3 regions of the Alkalihalobacterium sp. APHAB7 genome follow, and region 1 is predicted to be linked to each of the others. Evidence: riboswitches for the same ligand, from Rfam matches in the RefSeq annotation. Region 1 holds a riboswitch; each other region holds the start of a gene.

Region 1 (11,082 bases):
TGAACGTTTTGCCAGCAAGATGTACTTTCAAACGAAAAGTCATCAATGCAACGGAAAGAGTATGCTAGGTTTAATGTCGTTTATGTTAATGACGAAAATTGGAGAGTCATATATGATTTCGGTTGAAGGTGAAGATGTTGAGAAGGTGCTGCAATTTTGGGAGAAGTTTGTAAATGAAATTCACGGAGAAACAACGTTGAGCTACTGGGAGGAAGCGGGAGCTGAAAACGTTCAAGAAGCCATGTGCCACTCGATTTCGTTATGGAATTCTTCTGTTCGTTCAGTAGCTCAATCGTATTTAAAGTCAGGTAAAAAAGAGATCTAAAATTATAATTCTAGTTCTAAAAGAGTAGCCTTTTTTCGTTCTGTATAAAATAGAACGTAGCAACCAATCCCACAAATAAAACATGTAATTGCTGATAAAAGGTGAGCGCTCAAATAAGAATTAGTATAATCGATTAGAACACCTGTTACTATTGGAGAAACGAGCTGTCCAGCACTAAAAAATATCGTTACAAAGCCCATTGCGACTGGAATGTATTTGGCGTCAATATAGTCACCTACACTTGCATTCATTATGGTCGGGACACCCCAAAGTGTTGAACCGTAAATAATAACTTGCATAAAAATGAAAAAGCTGTCTGTGGAAAAACTAAGACCCATTAACATAAAGAATTGCGTAAAAAACACAATCATTAATGCGACCATTCTCCCAACTTTATCTGAAATACTTCCCCATACAAATCCGCTAATGATGCTAGCGATCCCTGCTGCTGCAAAGAAGTTTCCAGCCTGTTGACTCGTAAATTGTACGTCTGTAATTAAGTAGTCTACAAGGAATGTTGAAAAAATTAAGTAACTTACTCCCCATAAAAAGTAGATCGATCCAATAAACCAAAGTGTTTTGTTGCGATATACATTTTTAGGTTTAGCAACTGATGGTTCAGATGGTTGAACTTGTGATAACCGACTGTCAGTTGCTCCTATGGGGTGTAGTCCGACATCCTCAGGTTTATTTTTTAAGAATATCCAATTAATAAGGGCTATGATAATGACTAGAAAGGCAAGTAAATACCAGCTTAAGCGCCAGCCCTGATCTATATTGATAACAACTAAAGCAGGAACTACAAATCCGCTAAATACCATTCCAATACCTGAGCCAGCCATAGCTGTCCCCATAGCCATTCCTCTTTTTTTAGGTGAAAACCATTGACTGATAAGACCTAATGATGGAACGTAGGATCCACCAGTCCCAAGCCCTGTTAGAAAGCATCCAATGTAGGCTATTAAAAAGTAAGGAGCATTTGCTGTAATCATCATACCTATTGCAATGACAATTAGTGAAACAACAATGACCTTTTTAGCTGTGAATTTTATGACAAAAAAACCAGAAAGAAGGACTGCAACTAGATAGCCTAAAAAAATGGATGAAGCGATTAACCCTGTCTCCCGATAATCTAACATTAAACCCTCCTTCATAAATGGAAGAATTGCTCCAAATGAAAAACGGCCAAAGCCAAGGCAAGCTAATACACTGAGAACGATGAGGATGAGCATGAACCATCCTTTATGAAAAGAAGATTGCTTCATTATAACCAACCTTTAATATTTATTTTGAAAATTCATACTAATTATTGTAAGGGAATTTGCAGAAAAAACATAGAGAAAAAAAGTTTCTGGTAATAATTTGGATGAGAAGAAGGGAATCCGATTAGAATGAGGAATTATATACTTATAAATGAACCAGAGCGAAAGATACTTTATAACAAAAGGGAGAAGCAGGTCGCTCTCCCTAGTTAAATTATATACTTTAGTTTAATAAATCTTCATATGGAGTTAAGTCAATATCTTTGCTTTTTAATAAAGCTACAGCACGTTTTTGCATTGGACCAGGAGAAGCTAAAATATAACCACGAATGACATGGTCTTTCGTTACTTCTTCACCATTTGCTAATTCATTAATCTTTGCTTCTATGCCTTTTTTGGCCATTGGTCTTACAAATACAGGTACTGGTGCTAATAATTCTTCTAATAAAGATGTTGCTTCAGCATTCCAACTCACTATGTTTCAATCCTTTCAAAAAACTATATTATTTTCAAACCTATTATATACATAATTGCGTGCCTATCACAATTTGTTAATTTACAAACCATACTTCTTCTCTGGTTAAACCCATATGAAAATTATGCATATTTTTAAATTAGATAGGGTAAACATGTAAACAAACAGTTAGATGGACAAGCTATAAATTTCATAGAACGTTATTTACTTGAATTTAAAAAAGTTAGGTAGTTAACCTCTTAAAATTAGGCTTAATAAAGCCTAAATAAGAGGAATTTAATGAACGCTTATTTCACTTTTTAAGATTGGAGGAGTACGGATTATGAAGCAAATTACATTTAAATTATCACTTGTGACCTTGTTTTTGATTGTGATTATTTTTTCGGTTGATTTTGTAAATCATCAATTCTCTAATAGCAATGGAGGTTACGATATTGAGAAGACAATTGAAATGAGCAGCGAAGTAGGTAAGGTCTTAGCTGCCGATAAACAATTGATTAATAGTGACTGGATTGAAAAAGGATTTGAAGGGCAACTCGATCATATTGAGTTCCAACTAGGGACTACTAAAGAGACTATATTATCTGGTAGAGGGGATGCAATGGATACAGGGTTTTATGAAGGGGGAGAGTTTTTTCGCTATGATGACGCTACCTTTTTTATAAATCCTGAGACGGACCGCTTAGTAGCCATTGCGCTCTCTACAGAAGGGTATGAGCTAGATGCAGCAAAGTTAAAAGAAGTATTAGGGAGCCCTGATGTTAGTGAACGAAATGAAATGGAAGGATTGTGGATGTACGAATACTATTTAGATAAATATTCTCTTATATTTGAAGCTGAAGAAGAGGGTGGAAAAATATTATTCACTTGGTTGAGAGAACGATTATAGGACTGCCTGACGTTCTTAGTTAAAGGCTCTTCACTCAAAGCGGTGCAAAAGCAACAAAGTATACGAAAACAGTCTAGTTAAAAGATATTTGAACAATGAAAAAGCTGCACATCGATAGTGCAGCTTTTTGGATCGTTATTCAGTAATATTTTCAAAAATGGTAGTTACTTCAGGGGCATCTTCGATAAGTCCAGCAGATAATAACCAGTCAATGACTTCTTGCCATGATTCTACTGTTTGACTTCCGAAACTTTCATTTTCAGTTTCCATTTTAGAAAGAAGAATTTCTAAGCTTTGATCTTCAACTTCGCGAATAAGTGGGAAGTTGGCTTGGTCTTGATTTGCAAATAAAATATCTAAACTTTCTGCAGGATTGTTTTTCATTTTCTCATAACCTTTTACAGCTGCACGCCAGAATGCTTCAATCTCTTCACGTTTTTCTTCTAAATGATCTTCATTGGTTACAATTACTAACTCATAATATGAAGGAACACCGTAATCTATCGGATTGAAATAACGGATGTCATGACCTTGATGCTTTAACACAGGGTATTCATGGTTAATATAAGTACCGATCACAGCATCTACACGCTCACTTACAATCGAAGAACCTAGTTCAAATCCAACATCCATTATGTTTACTTGGTCGTAATCACCGCCATCAGCTTCGACCATTGTTTTTAAAATCGGTTCATTAACAGGAATCCCCGGGTAACCAACTGTTTTGCCTTCTAAATCTGCTGGTGACTCAATGTCACTGTCAGCCATGACCATCATATGGTTTAAAGGGGACCGAACGATAGCAGCTACTGAAACGACTGGAACATCTTTTGTACGAGCCATAATGACGTCAGGTTGGTATGTAATCCCTAGAGTCACCCCGCCAGAAGCAGCCAGATTTATAGGGTCTGTTGGGTTAGCAGGGAAAACAATCTTTACATCTAATCCTTCCTCTTCAAAGTAACCTTCTTCTAATGCCGCGTATAAATAAGAATGGACAGCATTTGGATACCAATCAAGCATAATATCAATACTCGTTAATTCTTCTGTTTCAACTGTACCTGTTGTATCTCCTTCTGTTGCTTCATCATTTTCTTCTTGTTGTTGATCCGCACCACACGCTGCTAGGCTTAAAGCGGTTGCAAGAGAAAGTACAAACATTGATAGTTTTTTCATGATTTTTTCCTCCATTTTAGTAAATAGGTTTCGAGTGCTTTAACGATTAAAAATAAGGTAATGCCAAGAATTGATAACCAGACAATCGGGGCAAAAACGCCAGCGCCATCAAATTGCGTCATCATCCTGCGGCTAAAATAGCCTAAACCTGCATTGGCTCCTAACCATTCACCGATTGCCGCTCCAATAACGCTTAAAGTAACAGCTACTTTTAAGCCAGAGAAGAAATAGGGCAGAGCAGTTGGAACTTGAATTTTAAAAAAAGTTTGCCAGCGGTTAGCTCCCATTGTTCGTAATAAATCGATATGATCTTTACTCGTGGAGCGAAGACCATCAAATGCGCCAATCGTTATTGGAAAGAATGTAATAAGAACGGTAACAACGACTTTACTCCAAATGGTATAACCAAACCACAATACGAAAATGGGTGCTAGAGCAATAATGGGAATGGTTTGCGAAGCAATCACAATAGGAAAAAATGTCTTTTCAGCGAGTGTACTCATGTTCATCCACACTGCTAAGCTAACCCCAAATACAATCGATATAACCAGACCAATCAGTACAACTTCTAGAGTTGCAAGTAAATGGACTTTAAAAAGAACGTCATGCAATTCAACCATCTTAGCTAAAATTAATGTGGGTGAAGGCAGGATAAATGGCTTATTTACCTGATTTGCAGCTATCTCCCACCCAAGAAGCAGCAGGAGTAAAAGAATGACTGAACTTGCATAATATTTTAATTGTTTCATAGCTTCACCTGCTGCCGTAATTCATGTAGTAATTCACTTTTAATTGTTGCCAGTTCCGGTGAAAGTAAGTCTTCTAGTTTCCTAGGTCGTGGTAATGGTACTTGTATTTCTTTAAAAGTCGACAGTGGCGATTGCGAGAAAAGAAATACTCGATCCGATAAAAATAACGCTTCGTCTACATCGTGAGTAATAAAAACGACTGTTTTTTCAAGTTTACCCCATTGATCTAGAAGCCACTCTTGCATGGATAGACGTGTTACTGCATCGAGTGCACTAAAAGGTTCATCGAGAAGTAACAGGTTTCCCCCGCCAAGCATGGCTCGTAAAAAAGAGACTCGTTGTCTCATTCCCCCAGACAGCTGATTGGGAAAGTCATATTCATGGCCTTTGAGCCCGAATTCTTCAAGTAACTGCAAAACCTGTTCTTTTCTGTCTTTTTTAGTAAATCCATTAATTTCAAGTGGTAGAAACGCATTATCAAGGATATTTCGCCAGTCAAGAAGCATATCTTGTTGGGGCATGTAACCGACCTTGCCTAAGCGTTTCATTTCCTCTTCTCCATACAGCGATATCGAGCCTTTTGTCGGTTGTTCCAGCCCTGTTATTAATCTGAAAATGGTGCTCTTGCCAGATCCACTCGGTCCTAATAAGCTTACAAATTCGCCACTTTGGATGGTAAAAGATAAATGGTCAAGAATGGGTGTTACCTTTTCTTTCTTTTTTCCTTTATAGGAAAAGGAAACATCGTCAAACGTTAAGACATTATTGCTCATCATCTGTCGGCCACATCTGTAAGTTGTAAGACATATCCCAGAACATATACTCATAGCGACTTGTATTTAGAAAAATTTCTTCAAGAGCGGTTAGTTCAGCTTCTGTTCTTCCTTCTGCTAGTTCATTCATTAAAGTGATAAGCCAATCCGCTAATTCTCCAAACTCTTCAGAGGCGTACATCTTTACCCATTCACCGTATGTTTCATTTTCAAGTGCTCCAGGAATTTTACTTAACTCCGTTCCAATCTCATAATAACTCCAAGTGCACGGCAGGACAGCTGCAACGAGGTCTGCTAATGAACCGCGTTGGGAAACATTTAGCATATATCCACTATAAGCTAGAGTAGTTGGAGCGGCTTTTGTTGCTTCAAGTTCTGCCTCACTTATTCCGAGACGACTTGCGTATTGTCGATGTAAATCCATTTCTACATTTAATGTAGAGTCTAGTAATTTTGCAAAGGTTGACATCGTTTTAAGGTCAGTTCCTTTAAGACTGCCTAGTGCAAATAAACGTGCATAATCAATGAGGTACAAGTAGTCTTGTTGCATAAAAAACTTAAACTTTTTAATATCTAACGTACCATGGCCAATTCCTTGAACAAACGGATGGTCATGGCTCTTTCTCCAAATTGGATTTGCTTTTTCGTATAAGCGATCTGTAAATTTCATTTTTAACCACTCCTTATCTATTTTCGTTTTTATAAGCCGCTAATCAGGCACTTCCACCTTTCGTTGTCTAGTTTCAGGCTCCATCGGCTCGAGGTCGCTTCAGACCATCAATCGTGTCCAAAAGCAGGACACGATTTGCTGTTCCTCCAGCGCTTGTCGCCGATTACAGGAGCCTTCCACCTTTCGTGTCTAGTTTCAGGCTCCGTCGGCTCGAGGTCGCTTCAGTCCATCAATCGTGTCCAAAAGCAGGACACGAATTGCTGTTCTTCCAGCGCTTGTCGCCGATTAACGGGAGCCTTCCACCTTTCTCGTATTACACCATTCGTAAATGAATTGAGTCATTACTTTTGTAAATTGAACGAGTTGGTCAATTGAAAGTTGTTCATTTACGGCATGAGCATGCTCGAGTTTTCCAGGTCCATAAATAACGGTAGGAATACCTTCTTCTCCAAGCCAGCCTCCATCTGTTACTGTAGGAGACATCCCAATTGTAGCCTTTTCATGAAGAACTGATTGATGAACATGAGCTAATGTTTGAAGGCCTTCGTGCTTCTCATCAATTGCGAGAGAAGGGAAGATTTCGCCACGGTCCTCAATCATAGATGAGCCGCCCCAACGAAATGTTGGGAGGTTCTCTCTAAGCCATGGATCAGCTTTTGCAACATTAAGAATATGTTCTTCAATTTCTTTTGCAATCTCTTCATGATTTTCATTTGGATAAAAATGTACCGTAATCCATAAGGCGCATCGATCAGCTATGAAAGCAGCATGACGGCCACCTTCAATAACGGCTGGATTAATCGTTGTCATTCCAGCAGGAAATCCAGGGAATGACTTTGTAACTGCCCAATGTTGCTCAAGATCTTTTAATCCTTCAATAATTTTTGTCATTTTTTCAATGGCACTTGCTCCAAATAAACCACCACCTGCATGGATCATACTGCGACGGTTTGCATCATGAAATGTTTGTGCACTTTGTATTGTAATCCAGCCGGTAATGACTCCACCTTGCCCTTGGATTTGGCAGTCACTTGTATCGACTACGACAGCGAAATCAGCATCATACCCTTTTTTACAACACTCAAGTGTTCCTGCTTCACCAACCTCTTCACCAATAACCGACTGGAAGGTAAGGTCGCCAGAAAGGGTAACTCCAGCTTCTTTTAGTAGCTTAATAGCAAATAAAGACCCGGCGAGACCTCCTTTCATATCAGCAGCTCCACGACCGTACAAGATATTATCTTTTACAACAGGGGTGAAAGGGTCTTGCTCCCATTGTTCTCCTTCTTCAACAGAAGCGACATCAATATGACCATTAATAAGGAGGCTGTTGTATTCCGTAGATTTTGTTCCAGTTAGAACCCCAACTACATTAGGATCACCTTCATATACATCCCACTTATCAATCGAAAACCCTATGTCATTTAAATATGTAGCAATAAATCCTTGTGCATCAGCAGTATTTCGAGCAGGCGGGCTTGGTGTTTGATAGCGAATTAATGTTTTGGCTAGATCAACAAGTTCCTCTTTTCGTTCATCAATCTGGTGAAGTAGTAGATCAATAGATGTTTTGTTCAAAATACGCACTCCTTTCAATAATAGAATGAAAAACTGATACTACTCCTAAATAGCATAAAAAAACCACTTCCGATTGAGAGGGAAGTGGTTGAATAGTCAGTACGAATTAAATGTTTTAACATTGCCTTATTCGCTGTCCTGACTATCCACTTCCCTCCGCTAGTATTATCTAGATCAGGTACAAGGGTTTAGGCATTTGCCAGTCTCAGCTAATAAAAAGCACCCCTAGTAGATATTTCATATTAAGATTTAATTTGCTACTCTGTGTACAAAATTAACACACTTACAGTAGAAACTCAACCGAAAAATCAGAAAGTACTGAAACAATAAGAGTTATGAAAATACCTGTTTCATAACAGATTAATGAGTTTTGCTTTTTTTGTAACAGTTAATATAGAATTCCCAGTATGAAGGGAATGTTAGTTAGTTGAATTTTATTTTTTTATGGAATGGGCTTCGGTAATTGAGTAATATTTTTCCGCTACTTTATGAAAATAGTCTGAAGTTAATGGTATTGTAAGGAAATAGAAGAAGTTAAGGAAAATTAAATTCTTAACTATTTGTTTAAAAGATTGAATATTACGACTATTTATAAAAGATCAAAAAAAGTGAAAAAAGTGGTTGAGTTTTCTATTTATCTGTTATATTATAAAAGTGTAAACAACAAACTGTAGTAATACAGAAAAGAAGTAAAGAAGTTGGGGTCAATTGATTGAGAAATATTATTATCTACGATTTTTGATCAACTAGTAACCAATTAATCTATACAGAAACTTACATAGCATTGGTCAACTAGATATAATAACTCAATCATAATTAAAATTTAATGAAGAAAAGGGAGATGGAGATTATGGCAAAAGTAAACATTCAAGAAGAAGCTAAGAAATTACAAGAGCAGTGGGATAATGACCCACGTTGGGCTGGTATCGAACGTCCTTATTCAGCTGAAGAAGTAGTTCGTTTACGCGGTTCTGTTCAAATTGATCATACATTAGCACGTTTAGGTTCACAAAAATTATGGAAGCTTGTAAATGAAGAGCCTTATGTAAATGCACTTGGTGCACTTACTGGTGGTCAAGCGGTTCAACAAGTAAAAGCTGGACTAAAAGCAATCTACTTAAGTGGATGGCAAGTAGCTGCTGATGCTAACCTTGCTGGTCACATGTATCCTGACCAAAGTTTATATCCTGCAAACTCAGTACCACAAGTTGTTAAGCGTATCAACAACTCTTTACAACGTGCGGATCAAATTCAACATATGGAAGGCGAAGGCGAAGTTGATTATTTCGCACCAATCGTAGCTGACGCTGAAGCTGGTTTTGGTGGACAGCTAAACGTATTTGAACTTATGAAAGGCATGATTGAAGCTGGTGCGTCTGGTGTTCACTTTGAAGACCAATTAGCTTCTGAGAAAAAATGTGGTCACTTAGGTGGTAAGGTACTTATCCCTACACAAACAGCTGTACGTAACTTAGTATCAGCTCGTCTTGCAGCAGACGTTTCTGGTGTACCAACACTAGTAATTGCTCGTACAGATGCTGATGCAGCTGACTTAATTACAAGCGACATCGATCCATTAGATGCTCCATTCATTACTGGTGAGCGTACTCCAGAAGGTTTCTTCCGTACAAATGCTGGTATCGACCAAGCAATTGCACGTGGTCTTGCTTATGCTCCATATGCTGACCTTATCTGGTGCGAAACTTCTAAACCAAGTCTTGAAGAAGCGAAGCAATTTGCTGATGCTATTCATGCAAAATTCCCTGGGAAAATGCTTGCATATAACTGCTCGCCTTCATTCAACTGGGAAGCTAACCTTGACAAAGATACAATCGAAACTTACCAACAAGAACTTGGTAAAATGGGATACAAATTCCAATTCGTTACACTTGCTGGTTTCCACTCTCTTAACTACAGCATGTTTGAACTTGCTCGTGGCTATAAGACTCGTGGTATGGGTGCTTACTCTGAGCTTCAACAAGCTGAATTTGCTGCTGAAGAGCATGGTTACACAGCTACTCGTCACCAACGTGAAGTTGGTACTGGTTACTTTGACCAAGTATCTCAAACTGTATCTGGTGGTACTTCTTCAACTACAGCTCTTAAAGGTTCAACTGAAGAAGCACAATTCCAAAAGCAATAAGAATTATAGCGTTTTTTTAACAAAACTCTCTCATCAATTTAAATAATAAATTTTTGAAAGGCTGGCTACAATTTAGTAGTCAGCCTACTTTTTGTCACCTAAAGGCGCTAAAAAAACGAGCACATACCATGTGCTCGTTTTTCATACTCAACTTCGAAAGGTTAGTCAACCTTCTTTTCTGCAATTAATATACCATCGCCATCAGCATAAACATATTGATTAGGCTCCCAGTTTACTCCTGCAAATTGTACAGGTACGTTTGTATCACCCAACCCTTTTTTGATACTACGAATTGGATTCGTTCCAATTGCAAACACGCCAATATTCATTTCGTTAATTTGTGCAGAATCGCGAATACAACCATTAATTATAACCCCAGCTAAATTACGTGATACTGCAATTTCAGCTAGGTTATCACCCATTAAAGCACATTTCTTTGACCCGCCCCCGTCAACTACGAGGACGCTTCCTTCAGGAACTTCTTGGAGAGCTTTTTTGACTAATACATTGTCTTCGAAAACACGTACAGTACAAATCGGTCCTTCAAATGTTTTTTTCTGACCCCAAAATTGAAAGATTGGTTCAGCGAGTAGTAATTGTTCTCCATGTGCATCGTGTAAGTCAGCAGTTTGTATTGGCATTATTTTTCCTCCTAGACTATTGATGAATAAATATTCGTCATTTCCTATTAAAATTCCTGCTTTTTTGCTAAAGAATTTATGACGTGAAGAGAATTTTTTTATTATTGTGGGATGTTATAATAGAGGTCTAATCGCTTTTTTGGTACAATCATACTATCGGAAAAAATCGTCATGTGTTTATTACGCAAAACGACATTTTTCTCATACTTATTGAAAAAGAAAGAAAATTATTGGAGGCTTAAAACTATGAAAATGATGGATGCAAACGAAATTATCTCTTTTATCTCAAATAGTGTGAAAAAGACACCAGTTAAAGTACATATTAAAGGTGAGTTAGAAGGAATTGACTTCGGTTCTGACACAAAAGCATTTATTACAGGAAATGTAGGAGTTCTTTTCGG
Region 2 (11,082 bases), on a different contig from region 1:
TTATACTTGCCCGTAAATAGCTTCAGTAGCGGGTCTTTCACAATGATCCCAAGAATAAGACCGAACATTACTAGAAATAAATCATATAAAATTACACTCACAACCAGACACCTCTTTATGAATTCCCTAACATTCTCTGGCCTTTATTATCGCATTACTTTTAATTCTTGACTATACTTTGCTTACTCATACTGGACAAAAAGTGTTACTGTCGATAAACAGATAAAGTCATTAGCGTCAGGCTTTTCTATTTTTACAAGGCTGTTTTGTAAAATGTTGCTTTTGGACCGTTTTTTAAAAATAAACGGCTATTTTATTTTCAAAAGCTTCACGCATAGCGTGAAGAGCCAAGTATTCGCTTGACTTACGGTCCAAAAGCACGGAGCAACAATCTTTGTGAAAAGAGCCTTATACAAAAAAACGTTGTTTCATCAACTGTTATTCTACAAAAGAATACAACGATGAAACAACGTCCTTTAGTTACATGATTTATTTCCACTTTAACTGCCTTACCCGTTATATGAAAAACTACTTTAACGCTTTTCTCTCGTTAATCTCTGCAACAATTGTCGGGTACAGTTTATCGAGTTTATACATCCATAAGAAAATGAGTTGTAATATAGTTAAAAATAGTGGCAAGTAAATATTTAAGACCAAAATCATCATTTCTGCGGAGGCCGATTGTTCTGCCAGTGTTCCAACATAACCACCGAACGCTAATAACCAACCAATGAGCGCTCCACCAATACCCGCGCCAACTTTCATTCCAAAACTTGCTGCACTATTCACTAATCCAGCTGTTCTAAAGCCTGACTTCCACTCACCGTACTCTGTCGTGTCATTAATCATCGCGTATAAGAATGTGATGATCGGTAAGAGTGCAAAACCTTGAACTGTGTTCCCTATTAAAAAGATAGAAAGGTTGTTAGGGTCTATTAACTTGATGACAGAACCAAAAGCTGCCACACACGTCACAAAGATAGCAATATTTCGTTTACCAAAACGTGCAATCAAACGACCGACAAAGAAGAAACCAACGATCGTCGGTAAAAATAAAGTAAGAGCAATTAAAGAAAAGTATCCTGCACTACCTAAAATATATTGAGCATAAAAGATACCTGCACCGGATAAAAGAGCATTTAATGTATAAGCGATTACACAATAAAGAGTTATGATGACCCAATATTTATTACTAAGTAATGCTTTAAATTCAGTTTTAAATGGGATTTTCTCTTTAGGCTGAGCGGTCGTTTCAATATCGACTCGTTCTTTTGTTTTGCTGAAAGCGAGTAAACAGTTTACGATGATGATGACACCAATACCGAATGCAACAACGGTCCATCCTAAATTTCCACCGATACTACTAGCGATCGGTTGAGCTAATGTCATGACAAGGATCGTAGCCAACAAAGTAAATACACCTGTATACACATTGACTAACGTACGCCCTTTTTGATCTTGTGTCATTAATCCAAGTAGTGTTTTATAAGGAATTGAAATTGCTGTGTACATTAAAATGAGAAGAAAATAAGTCACATACGCATAAACGATTTTTCCAGTCGTACTAAGTTCTGGTACGGAGAATAACAGAACCCCCGAAACCGCAAATGGAATCGCCAACCATAAAATCCACGGACGAGCCTTTCCATACTTAGACTTCGTTCGGTCCACTAGCGCGCCCATACCAACGTCCGTAAAACCATCTAACAGACGCGCAACTAACATGAGTGTACCAACGACACCAGCCGAAATTCCAACCACATCGGTATAATAGAATGTTAAAAATGTCCCAACCATAGTCCATATTAAAATAATTCCAAAAAAGCCCATTCCGTAAAATAACATCTCATTATGTGCCGGTCTCTCTTGCTGCAGGGGTGTTTCAACAACTGTTTCTTGTTTTGCTGGCAAAGCCATGATAGATCCTCCCTTTTGTGTATACGCTTACATTCGTTGATTTATTAATCCTCTGCTCGCAAAGTCAACTCCCAGAATGAAAAACGTCCTGTATAGAAACCAAAAAATAACACGACCATACCGCTCCACATTTATTATTTTCAGTAAGAGTTCGTATTAATCTTAATTATTTCTATCTTTTTAGTGAGTTTAATATGTAGTAGAAGTGATTAAAATATTCTGTAAGTCTGTATACATAATTGAAATTATTTAAAATATTTAGATAATATTGATTATAACATGAATGAGTAATCATTCAATGAGTAACTTTGTCGAATAGTGCTGAACTAACGATTCTAGTAGTAATATATGAGCTATTTTTTATTAAAGGCTGTTTTCGTAAACTTTGTTGCTTTTGGACCGATTTTCTTTTCAAAAGCTTCACGCTATGCGTGAAGAGCCAAGCATTCGCTTGGCTTACGGTCCAAAAGCAAAAATAAACTTTGCTGAATTAGCAAAGTCTATTTCTAAAGTAAAACGATACTTTCCTATTAATGATATTGGTTGTAATCAATCTTAACTAATTATGACTAATTGTTGTTCATTTCCCCATATAATTGACTGTAGATGGTGAATCAGTCCATCACCAATCCACCATCAACGACTAAGTTCTGGCCTGTTACTGCTCGTGCCCACGGGGATGCAAAGAACAAAGCGGTTTCAGCAAATTCTTCAGGTGTCGTTACTTTTTGTAATGGCGTTGTAGCTTGAATGATACCAAACACTTCTTCCGTTGTGACGCTGCTAGCATCCGTTTCTTTTAAAAGCCCACCGGAGATCATATTGACTGTAATCCCGTATTGCCCTAGTTCTTTTGCCAAATTGCGCGTAAATCCGAGGAGTGCAGCCTTCCCGGTTGTGTACTCATGGTAGGCAACCACTGGGTTTTGTACTAAGTTGGTCCCTACATTCACAATACGACCAAACCCAATTTCCTTCATGTCGGCTAAACACGCCTGCACCGTATTTAGTGAGCCCTTCACACTTCCCTCAAACTGGGTATTAAAATTCTCCCACTGAAGTTCAAACGCATTTTTCTGAGCTACAGGATTGAATTGAAAATCGATTAACGCATTGTTTACGATCGTTGTAACCGGCGTGTTAAAATATTCTTTTGCTTGAGCTACCATTGTATTGACCTGATCCTTATCTCTTACATCGGCTTGAATAGCGATCGCTTTTTCACCTAATGTCTGGGCCAAGTCCTCTGCCTTTTCTTTACTTTGAAAATAGTTCACTACGACATTTGCGCCTTCATTTACAAAAGCTTTAGCCAATGCAGCTCCTACTCCACGACTTGCTCCTGTTATTAATACCGTTTGTTTGCTTAATTCCATAACAATCCCTCCATTTTATGTAAAAAGTCTAGAACTGCATGCAAAAAAACCAGGTCAAAAATATGGACCTAGTCATAGTTCAAACTCAACTACTTCCCTACGCTGGTATCATCCAGATCAGGTCCTGAGGGTCAAAAAGTCTGTTCCTTTTTTCTCAGCCTGAACGACAGGCTCCCCTAGTAGAGCATATTCTCTTGGTAAATCTTTCTAATCTATTTTATAACTTGATCAAATATAAATCAATTCAAATGTTTGTATCATTTAATAGAATTTTTATGAGTATCGGTGTAACTTTTAATATATCCCCGCAAAAATTCACGATAAATCGGCGTAACTTTGCTTTTATCGGCGCAATTCACGATAAATCGGCGTAACTTTAGTTTTATCGGCGCAACTTACAATATATCGGCATAATTTTGATTAAATCGTATAACAGTGCTTCTGATTCCTATACCGCATCCTCCGCACGATTTTTAATCCACGAATACAGCAATAACCCGAGGATCAACACGAATTGTCCAACAAAAACGGCTGCATCCCAAAAGACAGGATCGCTAATCGGTTGGAGAAAGCCTGGAAGTATTTTCGTAAAAGCGTAGATTGTTTGCGGAATAAAATAAAAGAGAAATAAACTGCAAGTTAATAAGATCCCCGTTACAAAAAAAATAGAATACAGCTTCACCGTTTTCTCTTCGCCAGCAAACGTTTCCGTCGCCGGTGGGCTTTTGATCCACGGCAACCACTGACTTAACAGCTTTCTCCCATTTTCCATCACATTGTAACAACCTGTGCAATTTTCAAACACATAATATAAATCCGTTTTCATGTAAAAACAACATTGATAGATCGTGCGAATGAAGATATCAAGTACGACAAGCCCTAAAATTCCCGCAATCAAACCGTGATTCACACCGAAAAAGAGCTGCAGACTTAAGGCGATAAAAAGCATCAACTGATCAAAGCATAATCCGCCAAAGTACAATCTATTTCTTTGTTTCGGTGCGAGCTTCCATGCAGGTGTTAAATCCGTTTCAAATACAACAAAAAATAGTCGGTGTCCGATCCCGAGTTTTGCGGGTAAATCATATGAGCGAACCGCTAAAATATGTCCAAATTCATGGATCAAAACAAGCACCAAAGAAACACCCATCCATAACAACAAACTTGGCATGACCGTTTCAAATAAAAAGATGTCCTTATAACTAGGAAAGGATTGCGGGTTAACAATTAAAAATAAGACGTTAACAGCGAGTAAACCAACATACAATTTATTCGAGAAACGGTTAAAAAAGACACGTCCAACACTCGAGGGAATCCATGTAAACCCCGACTCTACTGGACGGCTCTTCTTCACTTCAACCGTTACCCCGTCTACTTCTTTTATTAACTGTAATTCCAAAAGTTGTTCGGCAAAATCAACCAGATCAACCGTTTCTTCCGGGTACCTTTGCTTGAGCTCGATTTCAATTTGTTCTAGTAAAACCCCTTGATTAATCTGTTCAATTGCATCAATACAAACTTGCGGCATCTCATAGAACTCGCCTGATGTCACTTCTTCGACTATATAATGTTTTTTATCTTTACGAATAGTTAACGAATGTAAGGTCAGTTTCGTTTGAAGTGATAGCTTCATGTTCGTGCCTTCCTTCTATAAAATAAATAAGGATGCCAAATGTTTCTAGCATCCTTTTTAATAAAATATCATCATTAATTAACGTCCAAAATACGTGCACCACCAGCAAGTTAATTTGATCTTTTTTAGTTTACGAATTTTCATAGTTTGTCACCTCCTTTTCTCTGTATAATTAAATCATTCTACTTTCGTGTCTTGCCATGGGTAGTTTTTATGATAGTCACACCAAGAAGGATAAACTTTTTCAAATAACTCTACTAACTGAGGATCAAACTGAGAGCCTTTCCCATCCACTATTCTTTTATAGGCTTCGCTAACCGGCAATGCTGAACGGTAAGATCTAGAAGAAGTCATCGCATCAAAGGCATCGGCTACTGATGTAATTCTAGCTAATAATGGTATGTTCGCACCTTGTAATTGTTCTGGATAACCCTTCCCATCCCAACGTTCATGATGATACTTAATCACATCAAGGTGTTCGGCTACTCCGTTAACGTGTTTAACAGCTTGAGCTCCAACAGCCGGATGGGTCTTAATCATTTCAAATTCTTCTTCAGTGAGTCTACCTGGCTTCATTAGTATGGAGTCAGGTATATGGATTTTACCGATGTCATGCAACAAACATACATTATAAAATGTTTTCAGTTCATCTGTTTTGAATTTCCCTGTTTCTTTAGCTAAGGACATGGCATAATCGGCTACTCTTTCACTGTGGCCTCTAGTGTAAGGATCCTTCAGCTCTAGAGTTGAAATAATTCCTTTTACAATCCCCTCTAACTGTTTATCATAGGAGTTCTTAAGAGCTGATAAATAACTAATAAAACGATTGAGAAGAATGAAAGCTATTAAGGCTAAAACCACTACAATTAGCATCGGCTGCATCACAGCAAGGTCTTGGATCACTAAGCCCACAATACTTAAACGCACAATAGTACCTAATGAAACGAGTATAAAATATAACTTATTTACAAAAATAGGAGAAAACAATATAATCATGAGTTCGACTATGTTCCCGCTACTATACGAATTTGGGTTGTCCCAATAAATGATGATGTCGTTAAAAATTGTTAAAATTGAAAAAGTAAAAAAATAAACGTATTTGATCGTTTCAGGTTTATTTTTTTTTAATTGATAAATCGCTATTGGTAATAGTCCAATCATGATAATATGAAACCAATATCCTAAACCTTCACTAGGTAATCCTGGCTCTGCTCTCATAAAAAAATAATAAATAATATCGTAAGAAAACAAAATGATATAAAATAGCAATAAAAACCACTTAATGGTTTGTTGCTCTTCATTTAATCTAATTTGATTATGCATCACTAACTCCTAACTACAATTACTACTGCGACAAATATCTATCAGATTCTACCAATTATTTCATAAGTCGAGTTTTTACGCTATTTTAATACTACAATAATTAGTAGTTTTTCACTATGATATTAATACCTATTTTTGATTGTTACTATTGTCTTATAAAATTGGAAATTGAGTAAGTCGATATGTCTTTGGTCCACAATTTATACCTTTATATCCCATAAATAGGATAAATTTAGTGGGGATAGTTAAAGGTGTTATTGAAAAATTATTCCTCTTCAACCTATTGGACTAGCAAAACTGTTAAATGCTGTTTTAATAGGACTTTACAAGTCAAATAATCAAGGGTTTAATTAACTACGTTTAAATTTTTTTCATTATGATTGCGTCTCGGAATTCTTTGTATACAATAGAAGTAGGCTCTTTTTACAAAGATTGTTGCTCCGTGCTTTTGGACCGTAAGCCAAGCGAATGCTTGGCTCTTCACGCTATGCGTGAAGCTTTTGAAAATAAAACAGCCGTTCAGACAAATCAATTTGTCTTGAAAAGGCTATTTTATTTTCAAAAAACGGTCCAAAAGCAACAAAGTTTACGAAAACAGCCTAGAAGTAAGAACCTCCAACCGTTCTTGTTGGTAATAATGAGATCTATATAAATGAAAGGAAATATAGGAATGATAAAAAAATCTGATATTCACGAACGATTAGCATCGTTAATTGGACAAGAATTAACTAATGAAAACTTACATGAAGCCTTGTTCTGTGAAGAAAAACATCAAAAAATTCGTCGCCGCGTTCGAAACGGAACACATGCTTATTTAAAATACAGGATTAGGACTGCCCAAAACCATAACGCACAGCCCGTCGTCGACATTACTATTTCAGGTACCCCGAACATTTATCGCTTGGCACTCGAAGAAAAAGACGGGAAACTGATCATTCAATCCGAGCCAAGAATTAATTTTTCGGTTTTATAAGCTTTTTACGTATGATTAGTTGGTATATAACGCATACAAAACACCTATCACACATACGGATAGGTGTTTTTCTTGTCTCTTCTCTTTACTTAATGCAATGCAACCCACTCTTCAGACACTATTACGCAATTCGTCATTCGGTGACCAAATCATTGTCCTGTTTCTACCACTAGATTTTGATTGATATAAAGCTTTATCTGCAAATAAAAACAAATCATCCAACGAATTTGTGTGGAATGGGAATTCTGATATCCCCAAAGAAACAGTAATTGGTATTCCTACAGGTGTGTTTGTATTCTCCAGTTTAGTTCGAACTTTTTCTGCAACGATAAGAGCTTCCTTTGAAGTAGTACTCGGAAGTAATAAAACAAACTCTTCTCCTCCAAATCGAAAGAAATGATCTTGTTTACGAATAAGAGCTTGAACCGTGTTCGATAAGTATTTTAAAACTTCATCCCCTTGTAGATGTCCATAAGTATCATTGATTGATTTAAAATGATCAATATCAATTAACACTAGTGAAAAGGGTTGTCCGTCATTCACCAATCTCGTCATAACTTCATTAAACTTTCGTCGATTTGGTAAGTCAGTAAGTGTGTCTGTCATGGCTTCTTCCACAAGTTTTTTATTATTTTGTTGAACGGCTTCTATAGCCATTTTTACACTTTGAGTTAAAAGGTCTGCTTCTCGATTCCAATGAGATTCAGGAACAGATACCTGTACGTCTTTTTCAGAACCAAGTTGGTTGACGATGTCGGCCAACTCAATAAATGGTTTAGCAAGTTTTCTAGCAAAAATTAAAGATATTACCAATATTACAATAAAAGGGAATAGTACAGTATAGATCAAATTTTGAATGTGATTTTTTAATAATTCATTAACAAAAGAAACAGGTGTTTGTTGGACGACTCCCCAACTTATTTCAGGAATATAGTTGTAAGCGGCATACATAGGGACACCTTTCGTATTGACAACCTGCTCCTTGCCGCTTTTTCCTTGTAATAACTTAGAAACTACTGTATTTTCCCTCACATCGTCTCCAATGCGATTAACGTCAGGATGAAATAGTAACTTTCCTTCTGGTCCAACGACATAGTAATAAGATCCATTACTATCGATAAAGTCGTTCCCTAGAATTTCATTTAGAACGTTCGGTTCTTGCAGATAGACCGTTCCCCCAATAATGCCTTTGTAATTTCCTTCACTATCAAAGAAAGGTTCACTCAATAATACTAACATTCGTCCTGACGGTGCGATATAAGGAGGTGTTAACATAGGTACTTTCGTATCAACTACCTCTTTCGTCATGCCTGTAACCGCTTCCCCTTTTAACCCAACACTGATAGGTGCTATATTTTGAATGACACCTGTTTCATCTACCCATGCGAGTGAATTAAAATATCTACTGCTTTTCTTTAAAAGTTCAAGAAATTCTTGAATCTCTTCGTCTGTCATCTGAGGGTTAGTTGAAAGAAAGTAGCTGATCTCTTGCAAGTTAATCTTCATTGACTTAAACAGCGAGTCAACAGAACTGCTTATTTTCTCTGACTTTGAATAATTTAAAGATAAATAGGTATCTATCAATGACCGCTTCTCGGACTGATAAGATGCAAACAATAAGATAACACTGGTTAATAGAAAAGATGTAGTAATAAGACTAATTAGCAATGTAGTCAGTTTAAATTTTCGCCTAAATAATGTTTTCATGATTAATATCCAATCCTAAAAAGTACATTTGGTAATTTCCTTAACTTTTATATTATACATAAAAACTAGTAAAAAAAGCCTGTTTTCACTAGTTTAAAAAATTGTTAATCAATTTGAAAGTCTGATTCGGTTCCGTAACTCGTATTAAGATCATCCAAAAACAAAGGTATAGATGAATAATGCGATTAGGTATAATCATACTTTTTTCTAGATACTTCCTTTTTCCGTTGTTCAATATATACCTTACCATAAAAAATCAAAACGAGACCTAGATCTGTATGACTCAACAACATTAAGGTTCTTATCCATATAAAAAGATGCAGTGATTCACATCTCTGCACCATATTGTTATAATCAGAAAAACTATTTGGCTTGTAAGTATTCTGGTAGATATTTTTTCATTAACGCCTTCTCTACTCCAAGCCACCTGCCTAAATTCGCTAAGTTATTAAATAATAGATATTGCACAGGTTTTGGGATTTCACAAATATACGTATCTTGCATTTTTAAGATTAAGGCTGTATGAATTATATTTTTAGGCATTCCTTTTTCGTTGACCTTTCCGTCCTCAATTAAACCATAACCAATCCGCATCGATTCTTCAAATTGATGGCCAGGAGTTAACCTAACAGTAAACGTCACCGGTTCATTCGAAGAATTAGTAAAACGATGGTTAACACCTACTGGTATGGTCACTTGATCGCGTGGCGTTAATTTCATTTCTTTGTCCCGAACCGTAACTGTTAATTCCCCTTCCTCTACTTCAAACATTTCTTCAAATGCTAAATGATAATGAAGAGGTGGCCCTTCACCCTCAGGCGGGAGTTTGACACGAATAAATAAGTACTCATCATTCGTTTCGTGACAGCATTCAACAAAGGTAATTTCCTCTCCTGTAATCCCATGGACAATGGTTCGTTCTATTGTACTCAAAGCTTACACTTCCTTTCATCTATTGTAACGCTTGCTAAGTGAACGCATTCAACCGTAACAAATGAAATCCAGTCACGTTAACATTATGGATTTGACGTTATGAGGTATAACATCTAGCATTCCTGGAGTTTTGCAAACCGATTAGTACTTTTGTGACATATTATATCTAAATATTGAATTGAATTCCGTTTTTTTGGTAAAATTATGACTTTTTTTATGACTATTATCACGAGGTGTAAGTCTATAGTCCTATTTCGTTAATCAAAATTCTTTTACCTGATACAGACCAACAAAACGTGCAGAAGAGAAAACAGCTGTAGTCGAAGAGGTTTAAATAGACGAGGAGGAAATTCTTAAGGAAGAACCACAGGAACTAACAGGAGATCAGCAAGTGATGGCGTATACAATGGATATCGGTACGACCTTACAAGATAAAGGTGCTGATCACAGTATTAGTCGTATGCATCGATCGATAAACAAAAAAAGCTAAAGTCTCACAAACCGCTGACTTTAGCTTTTTATATCTATTGATTGATTTTATTGTTTTGATTAATAAGCAATTGTTTAATTTCCTCAATATCAGTCTTCAGCTCTTGATTTTCTTTAAATAATCGAGTCATCTGTTCCTCACGTTTTGCATCGTCGTCTTGGCCTAAATAGCTTAAGATTACAGCGACGACAAGGTTCAAGATGACTAATGCTCCGATAATGATGAATGATACAAAGTATACCCAAGCCCACGGCACTTCATTAATGATCGGTCGGGCAACTTGACTCGCCCACGACTCAAACGTTACGACTTGCATTAACGTGAACAGCGCTGTATGGAAGCTTCCGAAAAACTCATACGGAAGAACGTCACTAAAGAAGGTTGTCCCAATGATCGCATAAATAGAAAATAACAGGATCGATAAGCCTAAGATCCCTGTTAACGCTGGGACGGACTTCAATAATGAGTCAATGATTTTTCGTAAGGCTGGAATCGCTGGGATCATCCGGATTAAACGTAACACTCGGATCAGACGTAAAACGCTGACAAAAGGCGTTGAATAGAAGACTAGACTTCCGATAACGATTATAAAATCAAAGATATTCCAACGATCTCGAAAATAGCCTTTGAAGCCGAGCCCCATCATTTTCATGAACAATTCGACCACAAACACCCAAACAATAATTTTATCTAACGCTAGTAATACGCTGTTTCCAGTCAAATAAGTCTC
Region 3 (11,082 bases), on a different contig from region 1:
AGTCATTGCTGCAGTTGAAGAGTGGTTAAGGCCACTAGGTGTAGAAATGAAAAGAAATCGAAAAGGCGGCCTTATTGTCACTCTTCCGGGTCAAAATGATAATGAACACCGGATGTTAACCGCTCATGTTGATACATTGGGAGCAATGGTAAAAGAAATAAAGAGTGATGGCCGGTTAAATTTAACAATGATCGGTGGGTTTCGATGGAATGCAGTTGAAGGAGAGTACTGTAAAATCGAAACGAGTGAAGGCAAGGAATTTACCGGTACAATCCTTATCCATCAATCGTCTGTTCATGTTTATAAAAATGCAGGTGACGTAAAACGAGATGAAAAGAATATAGAAGTACGGATTGATGCACCTGTAACAAATGCAGAAGAAGTCCGCGAATTAGGAATTGAAGTAGGGGATTTTGTTTCATTTGATCCTCGATTTCAAGTGACTGATCATGGGTTTGTGAAATCGCGTCACCTTGATGATAAAGCGAGTGTCGCCATCTTAATGAACACAATTAGAAGCATGATCGAAGAACAACGTCAGTTACCATACACGACGCACTTCTTAATTTCAAATAATGAGGAAATTGGCTATGGTGGCAACTCTAATATTCCTACGGAAACCGTGGAGTATTTAGCAGTGGATATGGGAGCGATAGGAGATGGGCAAACGACAACTGAGCACTGTGTTTCCATTTGTGCAAAAGATTCTAGCGGGCCTTATAACATTGGGTTTAGAAAAAAGTTAGTCAAAATTGCTAAGGAACATCAATTAAACTATGCTGTTGACATTTACCCATTCTATGGTTCAGATGCTTCTGCTGCGATTCGCTCGGGGCACGATATTGTACACGGTCTAGTCGGTCCTGGAATCGATGCCTCTCATGCACATGAACGTACACACGTTGATTCGCTCGAAAACACATATAAATTAATTTATCACTACATCCTGTCACCGATGAATTAACAATTCATATATTCATATCATTGGAGCCACTATCTTTTTATGGTGCCAGGCACCTTTAGTCGACTAAAGGTGCCTGGCACCATTTTTTTATTTTTTGCATAAAATCACCAGCTTTGCAAAAAATGTACTTGAAGTGGAGGCGATTTTATTTGGCAAAGAATGATATATTACATCCAGTATCTAAAAAAATAGATGAAAATATAGATTATTTAAAAGAAGCTCTTGGTGTTGATAAAAGTTTTGATATTATACACCTCGATTTAGAATATGCAGAAGTCCGGATGGCTCTTTTTGTTGTGGATGGCTTTGCAAAAGATTTCTCTTTAACTCAGATTCAGCGTGAACTTATAGTGCTAAAACCAGAAGAGCTATTAGAAAACCCTTTAAAGACGTTAACACAAACGAAAATTCCCTATGTAGAGATTGATACAAATGAAGATTTAGATGCAATAGTCGATGACGTACTAGCTGGACAAGCAGCTCTAGTAGTAGATGGTTTGGATAAAATCATATTAGTTGATACGAGAACCTACCCTGTCAGGGGACCTGAGGAACCTGATACAGAACAAGTCATTCGCGGGGCTAAAGATGGTTATGTTGAAACGTTAGTTGAAAATGCAGCTTTGACTCGTAGAAGAGTTCGTGACCGAACCTTAAGAATTCAATATAAGCGGGTCGGTCGCCGTTCCAAAACCGATTTATGTATAGCATACATAGAAGATATAGCTGATCCTCAAGTTGTAGATAAAATTAGTCAATCATTAGATAAAATTGATACAGATGGATTACCGATGGGTGATAAAACAATAGAGGAATTTATTTTCGGTCGACACTATAATCCTTATCCAATGGTACGGTATTCAGAGCGTCCAGACGTAGTTGCAGCCCATCTATTTGAAGGGCATGTTGTCATAATGGTTGATGGCTCACCAAGTGTTATGATAACGCCTACAACATTCTGGCATCACTTACAACATGCGGAAGAATATCGTCAGAAGCCAATTATTGGCATTGCCTTAAGAGGAGTACGTTTTGCAGCCGTATGGGCTTCCATCTTCTTATTGCCGCTTTGGTATCTATTTGCAACGAACCAGCATATGCTGCCCGAGATGCTTGCTTATATAGGGCCAAATGATGAAGGGCAGGTCCCTATCTATGTTCAGTTTCTATTAGCGGAAATTGGAATAGAGATGTTGAGGATGGCAGCCATTCATACACCGAGTGCCCTTGCTACCGCGCTCGGTTTAGTCGCTGCCATCTTAATTGGTGAAGTTGCCATTGAAGTAGGATGGTTTTCTCCAGAAGTCGTCTTATATTTAGCGGTTGCAGCAGTTGGTTCATTTGCGACACCAAGCTATGAATTAAGTCTCGCTAATCGTTTAATTAGAGTACTCTTGCTAATTAGTACAGCAATATTCGGTCTAGCTGGTTATTTAGTGGGTATCGTCTTGTTTATTCTACTATTAGTCAATATGAAAGGCTTTCAAACGCCTTATCTTTGGCCTTTCCTCCCATTTTCATTAAAAGGCTTTAAAGATGTTCTATTACGTTCTCCAATCCCGCTAAAAAATCGAAGACCACCAGCTATACATCCGCTCGACCCTGATCGTTAAAGGTTTATAGGGTATGTCGAAAAGTATAAACAAAAAGAAGTAAGCTATGTCTAGCTTACTTCTTTTGTATTCTGACGTGTAGCGAATTACCGCTAGTTGAACATCAAATTTAAATTTTTAAATTGAAATCCATTTCATAGAATTCATCTTTAATAAAAATTTCCGGTTTATTAATCGCTTGAAATTCGGTCGCAAGTACAAGTCCAATCGGTGTAGTTTGATTAGCATTCACAACTGTAAATGGGACATGATGTTTGTTTGCTTCTTTTACATAATTGGAATACAGCTGATAAGATAAATTTCCGTTGATATACAGGTGGATGTTTTGTTCATTTTGTAATAGTCTTACTGCTTCGTCATACATGCCTTGATGTATGACTTGTTTCTTTGTTAGAGCAAGGTGAACTCGTTCAATAATAGTTGTAAGAAAGATATTTCGTTCTTCAGGTCTAATTTCTGGATTACCGTAAAGTCCTCGGTTAATAATGTCTTTTAATTTGTCTTCCATGATGTCTTGGACTCCTTTTTTTCTTTAGTGTCTTATTCACCTTATTAATACATATAGATGATAATAGTAGCTTGTTTCACTTTTTTAGAAGGAGGAAAAATTATGATAAGTTCCTTAATCGGGATGTTTTATACGATTGCTATAGGGTTTAGTATTGGTGGATTAATGATATCAAAACGAATGATGCCAACTAGACTGCAGGTTTTTTTAGTTACGCTGTTTTTTGCTTTTGCAGTCTATATCGGTATCGTAGTTGGCCGTTTATTTGAAAAAGTGATTGCTCTTCAATTTATAGAAATCTTAGTCGGACTTGTCGTTTTAGCGACCATTGTACTCGCATTTATTAACTTTCATCCGATGATGGGATATTTTCATCAGCAGTCTCGAGTAATATGGGGTGTTTTGTTTTTACTATTTTTTTTATTTGGTATTGAGTGGAATATTCGCGAAGCAAGTATTTGGCTTCACTTCGTATCAATCGGCTTTTTTTATTTTGCCATTCTTATAGGACAACTTATTCAATATGAAGTATTACAGAAAATCTGGCGTGTTGAATATACTTCCTTTTTACCATTAGTGTACCTCGCGTTGCTTGCGATCTTTAAAATCTTTTAAAAGAATTTTCCACCAATTAACGTTTCTGTAATTATTCCTATCGAATAATAATCGCGTTCTTGATCCTCCATATTAAACAAACCGATAAACCCTAAAATAAATCCAACAGCTAGTAGTATCACAGGAAAAATAAATGATTTCTTTTTAACAATACAAATAACAGAAATAATTGCAGCACTTACTAAGACGAGTAGTCCTAATATAAAAAAAGTAAAGCTATCCATAGGTAAATCCCCCTTATAAATGTTCTCTCTTTATGTTAGAACAAATAAGGGCTTTTTTATGTGACAAATTATTAAACAATTGTATATTGAAATACTTGTTGATTAGAATGGAGTTGTTATAATGAGGTGGGGTAGGTGAATACAAATGAGGACATTTTATGATGTTCAGCAATTATTAAAAAAGTATGGAACTTTTATTTATACAAAAAATCGTCATGTTGACGCTCTTATGATGGAGGAGGAAATCCGCGAGATGTATGAGTTTGGCATGCTTGATAAACAATTATTTCAAGAAGCTTTGCTTATACTGAAAAAAGAACAACGTGAAGAACAGAAAGGTTGATGACATGACTACAAAGTGGTATGTAGGTGTAGATCTTGGAGGAACAACGATTAAACTAGCTTTTATCGATCCGTATGGTGACATTGTGTATCAAGGAGAAGTCCCGACAAATACGGCAAATGGCGGCACCGAAATTACAACGGATATTGCTAAATGGATTGATGGCTCATTAGAACATTTAGGAGAAACGAAAAGCCGGTTAGATTCGATTGGTATGGGTGCACCAGGTTTCATTAATATGGAAACAGGATACATTTATCAAGCTGTTAACATAGGCTGGAAAGATTTCCACTTAAAGGATCGCTTAGAAATGGATACAGGGCTTCCGGTAATTGTTGATAATGATGCCAATATCGCTGCTCTTGGTGAAATGTGGCGCGGTGCTGGTGATGGTGCGAAAAACTTATTGTGCGTAACTTTAGGTACTGGAGTTGGCGGGGGAATAGTGGCTAATGGTAATATCCTTCATGGTGTTAATGGAATGGCTGGAGAAATCGGTCATATCACAGCAGTACCAGAAGGTGGTTATCATTGCAATTGCGGGAAAACAGGCTGTCTGGAAACCGTAAGTTCTGCAACAGGAATTGCACGAATCGCAAAGGAATTTGTAATTGAATATCCAAATAGTCTTTTAGCTAGTGAATATGCGAAAGCCGGCAACATGACGGCGAAATTAGTGTTTGCTTGTGCTGATAAGCAAGATGAATGTGCGATCAAAGTTATAGAAAAGGTTACATATTACTTGGGCTTTGCACTTGCAAATTTAGCGAATGCTTTGAATCCTGAAAAGATTGTGATTGGCGGTGGTGTTTCAAAGGCAGGCCTAACCTTATTACAACCATTAGAAAAAGCCTTTCAGAAGTTTGCATTACCTCGTGTTGTAGAAGGGGTATCGATCGTTACCGCTACTTTAGGAAACGATGCAGGCGTTATCGGTGGAGCATGGTTAGCTAAAACAAAAAATTAGACTAAGTTTGTTTAAACATTATTAACGACAAATGAACGCTAACATATAATAATATTAACCATTAAGAAAAAAGGTGCATTGAAATGTACTGCAGATAGAAAACTAAATTTAATATAGATTATAAAAGGGGAATTTTACATGGAGAAACATCGAGTTGAACGTGATTTAATTGGTGAGAAGGAGGTTCCGGCTGATGCTTATTATGGAATACAAACGATGCGAGCCAAAGAAAACTTTCCAATTACAGGATATCCACCTCATGAAGAGTTAATTAAAGCATTTGGGTTTGTAAAAAAAGCTGCAGCCATTGCAAACCGAGATGTAGGTGCTTTAAATCCACAAATCGCTGATGCTATTGTTGAGGCAGCCGAGGAAGTTATTGCAGGAAAACTGAACGACCATTTTATCGTGGATGCCATTCAAGGAGGAGCCGGAACATCTTTTAATATGAATGCAAATGAAGTTATTGCCAATCGAGCCATTGAGTTTCTAGGTGGGAAAAAAGGGGAGTACTTAAAAGTCAGCCCGAATACTCACGTGAATATGGCACAGTCTACAAATGATGCCTTTCCAACAGCCATTCATATTGCTTGTTTGAATTTGGCAAAAGGCTTAACGCAGCAATTAGAAGATTTAATTCAGGCTCTATCAGAGAAAGAACAGGAGTTTGATGACGTGATAAAAATGGGACGTACCCACCTTCAGGATGCTGTACCCATCAGGCTTGGTCAAGAGTTCGGTGCCTACCGGCGTGTAATTACGAGAGATCTTCGACGTTTGAACGGATCATTAAGTGAATTATATCAAATAAATATGGGAGCGACTGCAGTCGGAACAGGTTTAAATGCATTACCTGAATATATACAAAAAGTGGCCAAGTACTTAGCCGACATTACACAGTTACCATTTGAAACTGCAGACGATTTAGTTGATGCTACTCAAAATACGGATGCCTATACCGAATTATCAAGCGCCTTAAAAATACTAGCGATAAATTTATCGAAAATGGCAAATGACTTACGTTTGATGAGTTCTGGGCCAAGAACAGGCTTAAACGAAATTAACTTACCAGCAAGACAACCTGGTTCATCTATAATGCCAGGGAAAGTAAATCCGGTTATGTGTGAAGTGATTAATCAAATTTCTTTTCAAGTCATTGGAAATGATCATACGATAAGTCTTGCTTCTGAAGCGGGACAGTTAGAATTGAACGTGATGGAACCCGTTCTAGTTTTTAATTTGTTACAATCGCTATCCATCTTGCAAAATGGAATTAAAGTGTTTAGGCAATATACAATCGAAGGAATAACGGCTAATATTGAAAAGTGTAGAGATATGGTGGAGAGAAGTGTAGGAATTATTACAGCAATCAATCCGCATGTAGGGTATGAATCAGCAAGTAGAATTGCTAAAGAAGCCATTCAGACGGATCGCCCTGTGCGTGAAATTTGTATCGAGCGAGGAATTCTTTCTGAAGAAGAACTAAATGAAATTTTAGATCCAAAAGAAATGACTAACCCAGGAATAGCTGGAGCTAAGTTTTTATATAATTAAAATAGGTAAAGGGTGCATTCGCACCCTTTTTATGTCAAAATTATGGACAGATGCTTATTTTATTGAGCATCTTTATGAAACATGTAATAATGTAGATTGCTCTTAGTCGGTAATAACAAGAAATATGAAGTTTTAAACGGAGGTTCAAATGAAAAGTAAATCTCTGTTTTTCGTAATAACCTTCCTTATGATACTTAGTGTTGGATGTACTACGAAAGATGAAGTCGTTTTAGACCACCCTCAAAAAAATCTCAATTTAATTGAAAAGAAATTAGATTTGTTATCGGTAACACAATTAAAAATACCACTTCAAGTAAATCCATACAGCTTTGTTGAAATCAGTGAATGGTATGATAGTGATACGATTCTTTTATTAAAAGACGAAAACGCAATTTCTTACATAAACAAAATGAATCTGAAAACAGGTGAAATTAGTGATTTTTTTCAGATAGAAGAACCCATTTTCTCCGTAGAAGCAAACTATGACCACTCATATTTTGCCATTCAGACTTCGACTTACGATTTAAGCTCTCCGCTTTACTTTATTAATGCAGAAGGACAGATGGTTTACAAATTAAGTGACATTGGTGAAGAATATTCTCTCTTTTGGAGTCCTTACAATTCTGATGAACTCATAATCATTTCATTTCTTCCCGACTGGGAATTTGATGTGTACCAATTAAATCTTAGCGAAGGAAGATTAGCCCAGCTTAACCTTGATAAAACGTATTTTCAGTGGCTAACTAAAGATGAAGTTGCCTTTCTAGAATGGTCTTCGTTTGCTCCAAGCTTTTTTGCTCCAATCTATAAACACAATCTGGTGACAAAAACGACAGAAGAAATTTTAGAGGAAGTCATCGCATTTTTTACATTCGGTGAAAATGTTCTTGTCACAATCTCAGTCGATTCATTGGATGCTGAGCAATCCATTTATCATTTTTATCACGATAAAAATTTGGTAGCACAACTTGAGATACCAACGTTAAATACGTATTCAGAGCAGTGGTGGATACCGTTCCATCAATATGATGATAATAAGCACTCCTTTTATTATTTAAAACCGATGTATAGTGGCGATTTTTTGGATTACGACGAACCATTTGAATTAACTCAATTTAACGTTGAAACAGGTACTGAGGAGAAGATTGTGGATGTGGGTCTACAAGCTCCGATTAATTTGTCTCCAGATGGAAGCTTGATGTTATACGGGAACCAATTTGAGTGGTTAATTGATCTATCTAATAAAACCATTCATTCTCTAATCGAGTAAATGACCTTGTTCTTTTCAGTTGTAATCTATAAAAAATATGTCATAATGAAAAAGAGAAAATTTAATAGTGTGACTAGGGGTGCCTGTAACCAGGCTGAGAAAAAGGACATTCTTTTACCCTCGAACCTGATCTGGTAATCCCAGCGTAGGAAAGTCGAAGAATTGATTAGACATCAATATCTAACCGTAATCCGTCGTTGGATTGCGGTTTTATTTTTAGTGTGTTTTAAAAGCGTTTCTGCGGTATTGATAATTTTGCTTTGTCTTAAGCAAAGTAGATCTGTTAATTTACAAAGACATAATACTTTAAACAGTGAAAGGAGACATCAAGAAATGAAAGATTTTAAACTTTATACGATTACTGGTGAAGAATTTCACCCGGATCGGGATTTAGTAACGGTAATGGAACAAGCTATTATAGGTGGATCAGACATTATACAATTACGCGATAAAACAAATTCAAAAAAGGTTGTTTTTGAAAAAGCAAAGCAATTACGAGAGTTAACCCAAAAATATGGGGTAACATTTATTGTAAACGATCATATTGATGTAGCGCTCGCTGTGGATGCCGATGGAATTCATATTGGGCAAGATGATTTACCGATAGAAGAGGCAAGAAAAATCGTTGGAGAGAACAAGATTATTGGCCTTTCTACCCATGCGATTGAAGAGGCTCGGGAAGCTGAACGAGCGGGTGCTGATTATATTGGGGTAGGACCGATTTTTCATACAAACAGTAAAGTAGATGTAGTGGACCCCGTTACGACGGACTATATTCGTCAAGTAGTAAAGGAAATTACGATACCTTTTGTAGCTATTGGTGGAATTAAGCTTCATAACGTCGATCAAGTGATAGAGGCAGGGGCTGCACGTATTTGTGCGATTAGTGAAATTGTAGGGGCAGAAGATGTTTCATCTGTATGTCAACAGTTTATTGAAAAAATTAACCAAAAGGTGAAATCATAATGGAACTTTATGTGAATGGTGAAACGGTAGAATTAGAAGTAAGTACACTAGCAGAAATTGTTAAACATTATGGGCTTGAACAAAATTTAGTTGTTACTGAAGTGAATGGAGAAATCATTGATCGAAGTAACTGGGAGACTACCGTCGTTGAGTCAGGAATGAAAATTGAGTTAGTCCATTTTGTTGGAGGAGGATGATCATATGAACAACAGCAAAGACAAATTAATCATCGGTGGAAAAGAGTTATCTTCTCGATTTTTTATTGGAACAGGACGTTATCCTAATCCTTTTGTACAAAATGAGGCGATTAAAGCATCCGGTTCAGAAGTACTGACGTTTGCGATTAGGCGAGTTAATTTAGAAGCACCTGATGAAGATGCAATATTACAACATTTAGAAGGACAAACATTTACGTACTTGCCTAATACATCAGGAGCGAAAACAGCTGAAGAGGCGATACGTATTGCGCGTTTAGCAAAAGCAAGTGGTCTAAGTGACTGGATTAAGATTGAGATCAGTGTCAATGAGAAAACATTACTACCTGATCCAATTGAAACTTTAAAGGCAACAGAAGTTCTTGCCAACGAAGGATTTGTTGTCCTTCCTTATACTTCAGATGATCCTGTATTATGTAAAAGATTAGAGGAAGCGGGTGCTGCGGCTGTTATGCCTGGTGGTGCACCAATTGGAACAGGGCTAGGAATTTTAAACCCTTATAATATATCGTTAATCGTTGAAGAGGCTAATGTACCGATTATTGTAGATGCTGGGCTAGGCTCTGCGAAAGATATTGTTCAAGCGATGGAACTTGGTGTTGACGGTGTATTAATGAATACACCTGTTGCAAAAGCAAAGGATCCAGTTAAGATGGCGACTGCAATGCGATATGCTATTGAAGCTGGTCGAATGTCCTATTTAGCTGGTCGAATTCCGCAAAAACGCTATGCAACAGCAAGCAGCGCCTACGAGTCATTGATCTTGAAATAGAAAGAGTGATGCAAATGGGAGAACGGATTGTTGTACTAGGTGGGGGTATTATCGGACTTGCAACTGCTTTTGAATGTCAAAGACGTGGACATGAAGTGGTTGTTTTAGAAAAGGTAGCTTGTGGTGGACAGGCTTCAGGAGCAGCAGCTGGAATGCTTGCTCCATTTTCTGAGATAGGCGAAGACCCTGATGATTTTTTTAGACTTTGTCTTGAGAGCTTAAAACTATATCCGAAATGGCAAAAAGATGTAAAAGAAGTTTCGGGAATGGATTTTGAATACACGAACTCAGGAAGTTTACATTGTGTTTATCATGAAGCAGATCTTTTAGCGCTTGAAACGAGACAGCAGTGGCAAGGACAGTTTGGCGCTAAAGCAGAAATTCTATATGGTGAGGACTTATTTAAATTAGAAAAAGAACTTTCCAAAGATATGATTGCGGCGATGTATTATCCTGAAGAGAGTCATGTATATGCACCAGATTATGTAAAAGCTTTAGAGGAGGGCTGTCGTAAATTAGGTGTAAAGATTTATGATTACCTTGAAGAAGTTACATTGCATAGTTGGCAGTCTGAAATAACGATGGTTGCAAAAGATGGACGAACATTTTTGGGTGACCGCTTAGTAGTTAGTAATGGTGCCTGGGCAAAAGAATTAGAAACCGTATTGGACTTGAACATTCCAGTGTATCCGATTAGAGGTCAGATATGTGCCTACAATATCCCAGTAGGAAAAGTGAACCATATCATTTATACAAGTCAAGGGTATTTAGTTCCTAAAGCTAATGGTACGCTTGTTAATGGGGCGTCGGAAGATATTGCTGGATTTAATACAACGGTGACTGAAAAAGGTATTCGTAGATTAACGAATTGGAATAAGAACGTGTTGCCGTTTCTTGAGGGTGAAGTACCGTTTCATACGTGGGCTGGTTTAAGGCCAGCTACACAAGATGGTTATCCTTTAATCGGTCCGTTATCGAATACACCAGAGATTATTTTTGCGGCTGGACATTACCGGAATGGAATACTATTAAGCCCAGTAACTGCTCATATCGTTGCGGATCTTCTTGATA

What was found. Region 1 has a riboswitch for thiamine pyrophosphate ahead of ACNSTQ_RS06910 (acetylornithine deacetylase). Riboswitches for the same ligand answer to the same signal wherever they lie in the genome.
Region 2: linked by a shared signal. The riboswitch ahead of ACNSTQ_RS17650 (3-oxoacyl-ACP reductase) and the one ahead of ACNSTQ_RS06910 (acetylornithine deacetylase) in region 1 are both predicted to bind thiamine pyrophosphate.
Region 3: linked by a shared signal. The riboswitch ahead of thiE (thiamine phosphate synthase) and the one ahead of ACNSTQ_RS06910 (acetylornithine deacetylase) in region 1 are both predicted to bind thiamine pyrophosphate.

Annotation. Positions count from the first base shown of each region.
Region 1 is NZ_JBLWFS010000004.1:283,859-294,940, forward strand. Features, by position in the region: gene ACNSTQ_RS06870 (HPr family phosphocarrier protein) at 1-325, shown strand, start outside; gene ACNSTQ_RS06875 (MFS transporter) at 328-1,590, opposite strand; gene ACNSTQ_RS06880 (DUF2621 family protein) at 1,811-2,062, opposite strand; gene ACNSTQ_RS06885 (hypothetical protein) at 2,385-2,951, shown strand; gene ACNSTQ_RS06890 (ABC transporter substrate-binding protein) at 3,087-4,127, opposite strand; gene ACNSTQ_RS06895 (ABC transporter permease) at 4,124-4,876, opposite strand; gene ACNSTQ_RS06900 (ABC transporter ATP-binding protein) at 4,873-5,649, opposite strand; gene tenA (thiaminase II) at 5,639-6,319, opposite strand; gene ACNSTQ_RS06910 (acetylornithine deacetylase) at 6,605-7,897, opposite strand; TPP riboswitch at 8,032-8,134, opposite strand; gene aceA (isocitrate lyase) at 8,748-10,040, shown strand; gene rraA (ribonuclease E activity regulator RraA) at 10,202-10,681, opposite strand; gene dapD (2,3,4,5-tetrahydropyridine-2,6-dicarboxylate N-acetyltransferase) at 10,928-11,082, shown strand, end outside.
Region 2 is NZ_JBLWFS010000022.1:34,107-45,188, reverse strand. Features, by position in the region: gene ACNSTQ_RS17660 (hypothetical protein) at 1-101, opposite strand, end outside; gene ACNSTQ_RS17655 (MFS transporter) at 529-1,917, opposite strand; gene ACNSTQ_RS17650 (3-oxoacyl-ACP reductase) at 2,532-3,293, opposite strand; TPP riboswitch at 3,371-3,481, opposite strand; gene ACNSTQ_RS17645 (peptidase) at 3,742-4,926, opposite strand; gene ACNSTQ_RS17640 (HD domain-containing phosphohydrolase) at 5,104-6,249, opposite strand; gene ACNSTQ_RS17635 (hypothetical protein) at 6,920-7,222, shown strand; gene ACNSTQ_RS17630 (diguanylate cyclase) at 7,334-8,929, opposite strand; gene ACNSTQ_RS17625 (cupin domain-containing protein) at 9,293-9,862, opposite strand; gene ACNSTQ_RS17620 (ion transporter) at 10,387-11,082, opposite strand, start outside.
Region 3 is NZ_JBLWFS010000002.1:5,644-16,725, reverse strand. Features, by position in the region: gene ACNSTQ_RS02405 (M42 family metallopeptidase) at 1-964, shown strand, start outside; gene ACNSTQ_RS02400 (spore germination protein) at 1,114-2,577, shown strand; gene ACNSTQ_RS02395 (YueI family protein) at 2,687-3,085, opposite strand; gene ACNSTQ_RS02390 (hypothetical protein) at 3,188-3,700, shown strand; gene ACNSTQ_RS02385 (hypothetical protein) at 3,697-3,924, opposite strand; gene ACNSTQ_RS02380 (YqgQ family protein) at 4,070-4,267, shown strand; gene ACNSTQ_RS02375 (ROK family glucokinase) at 4,272-5,234, shown strand; gene aspA (aspartate ammonia-lyase) at 5,373-6,788, shown strand; gene ACNSTQ_RS02365 (hypothetical protein) at 6,937-8,058, shown strand; TPP riboswitch at 8,124-8,227, shown strand; gene thiE (thiamine phosphate synthase) at 8,392-9,024, shown strand; gene thiS (sulfur carrier protein ThiS) at 9,024-9,221, shown strand; gene ACNSTQ_RS02350 (thiazole synthase) at 9,226-10,011, shown strand; gene thiO (glycine oxidase ThiO) at 10,026-11,082, shown strand, end outside.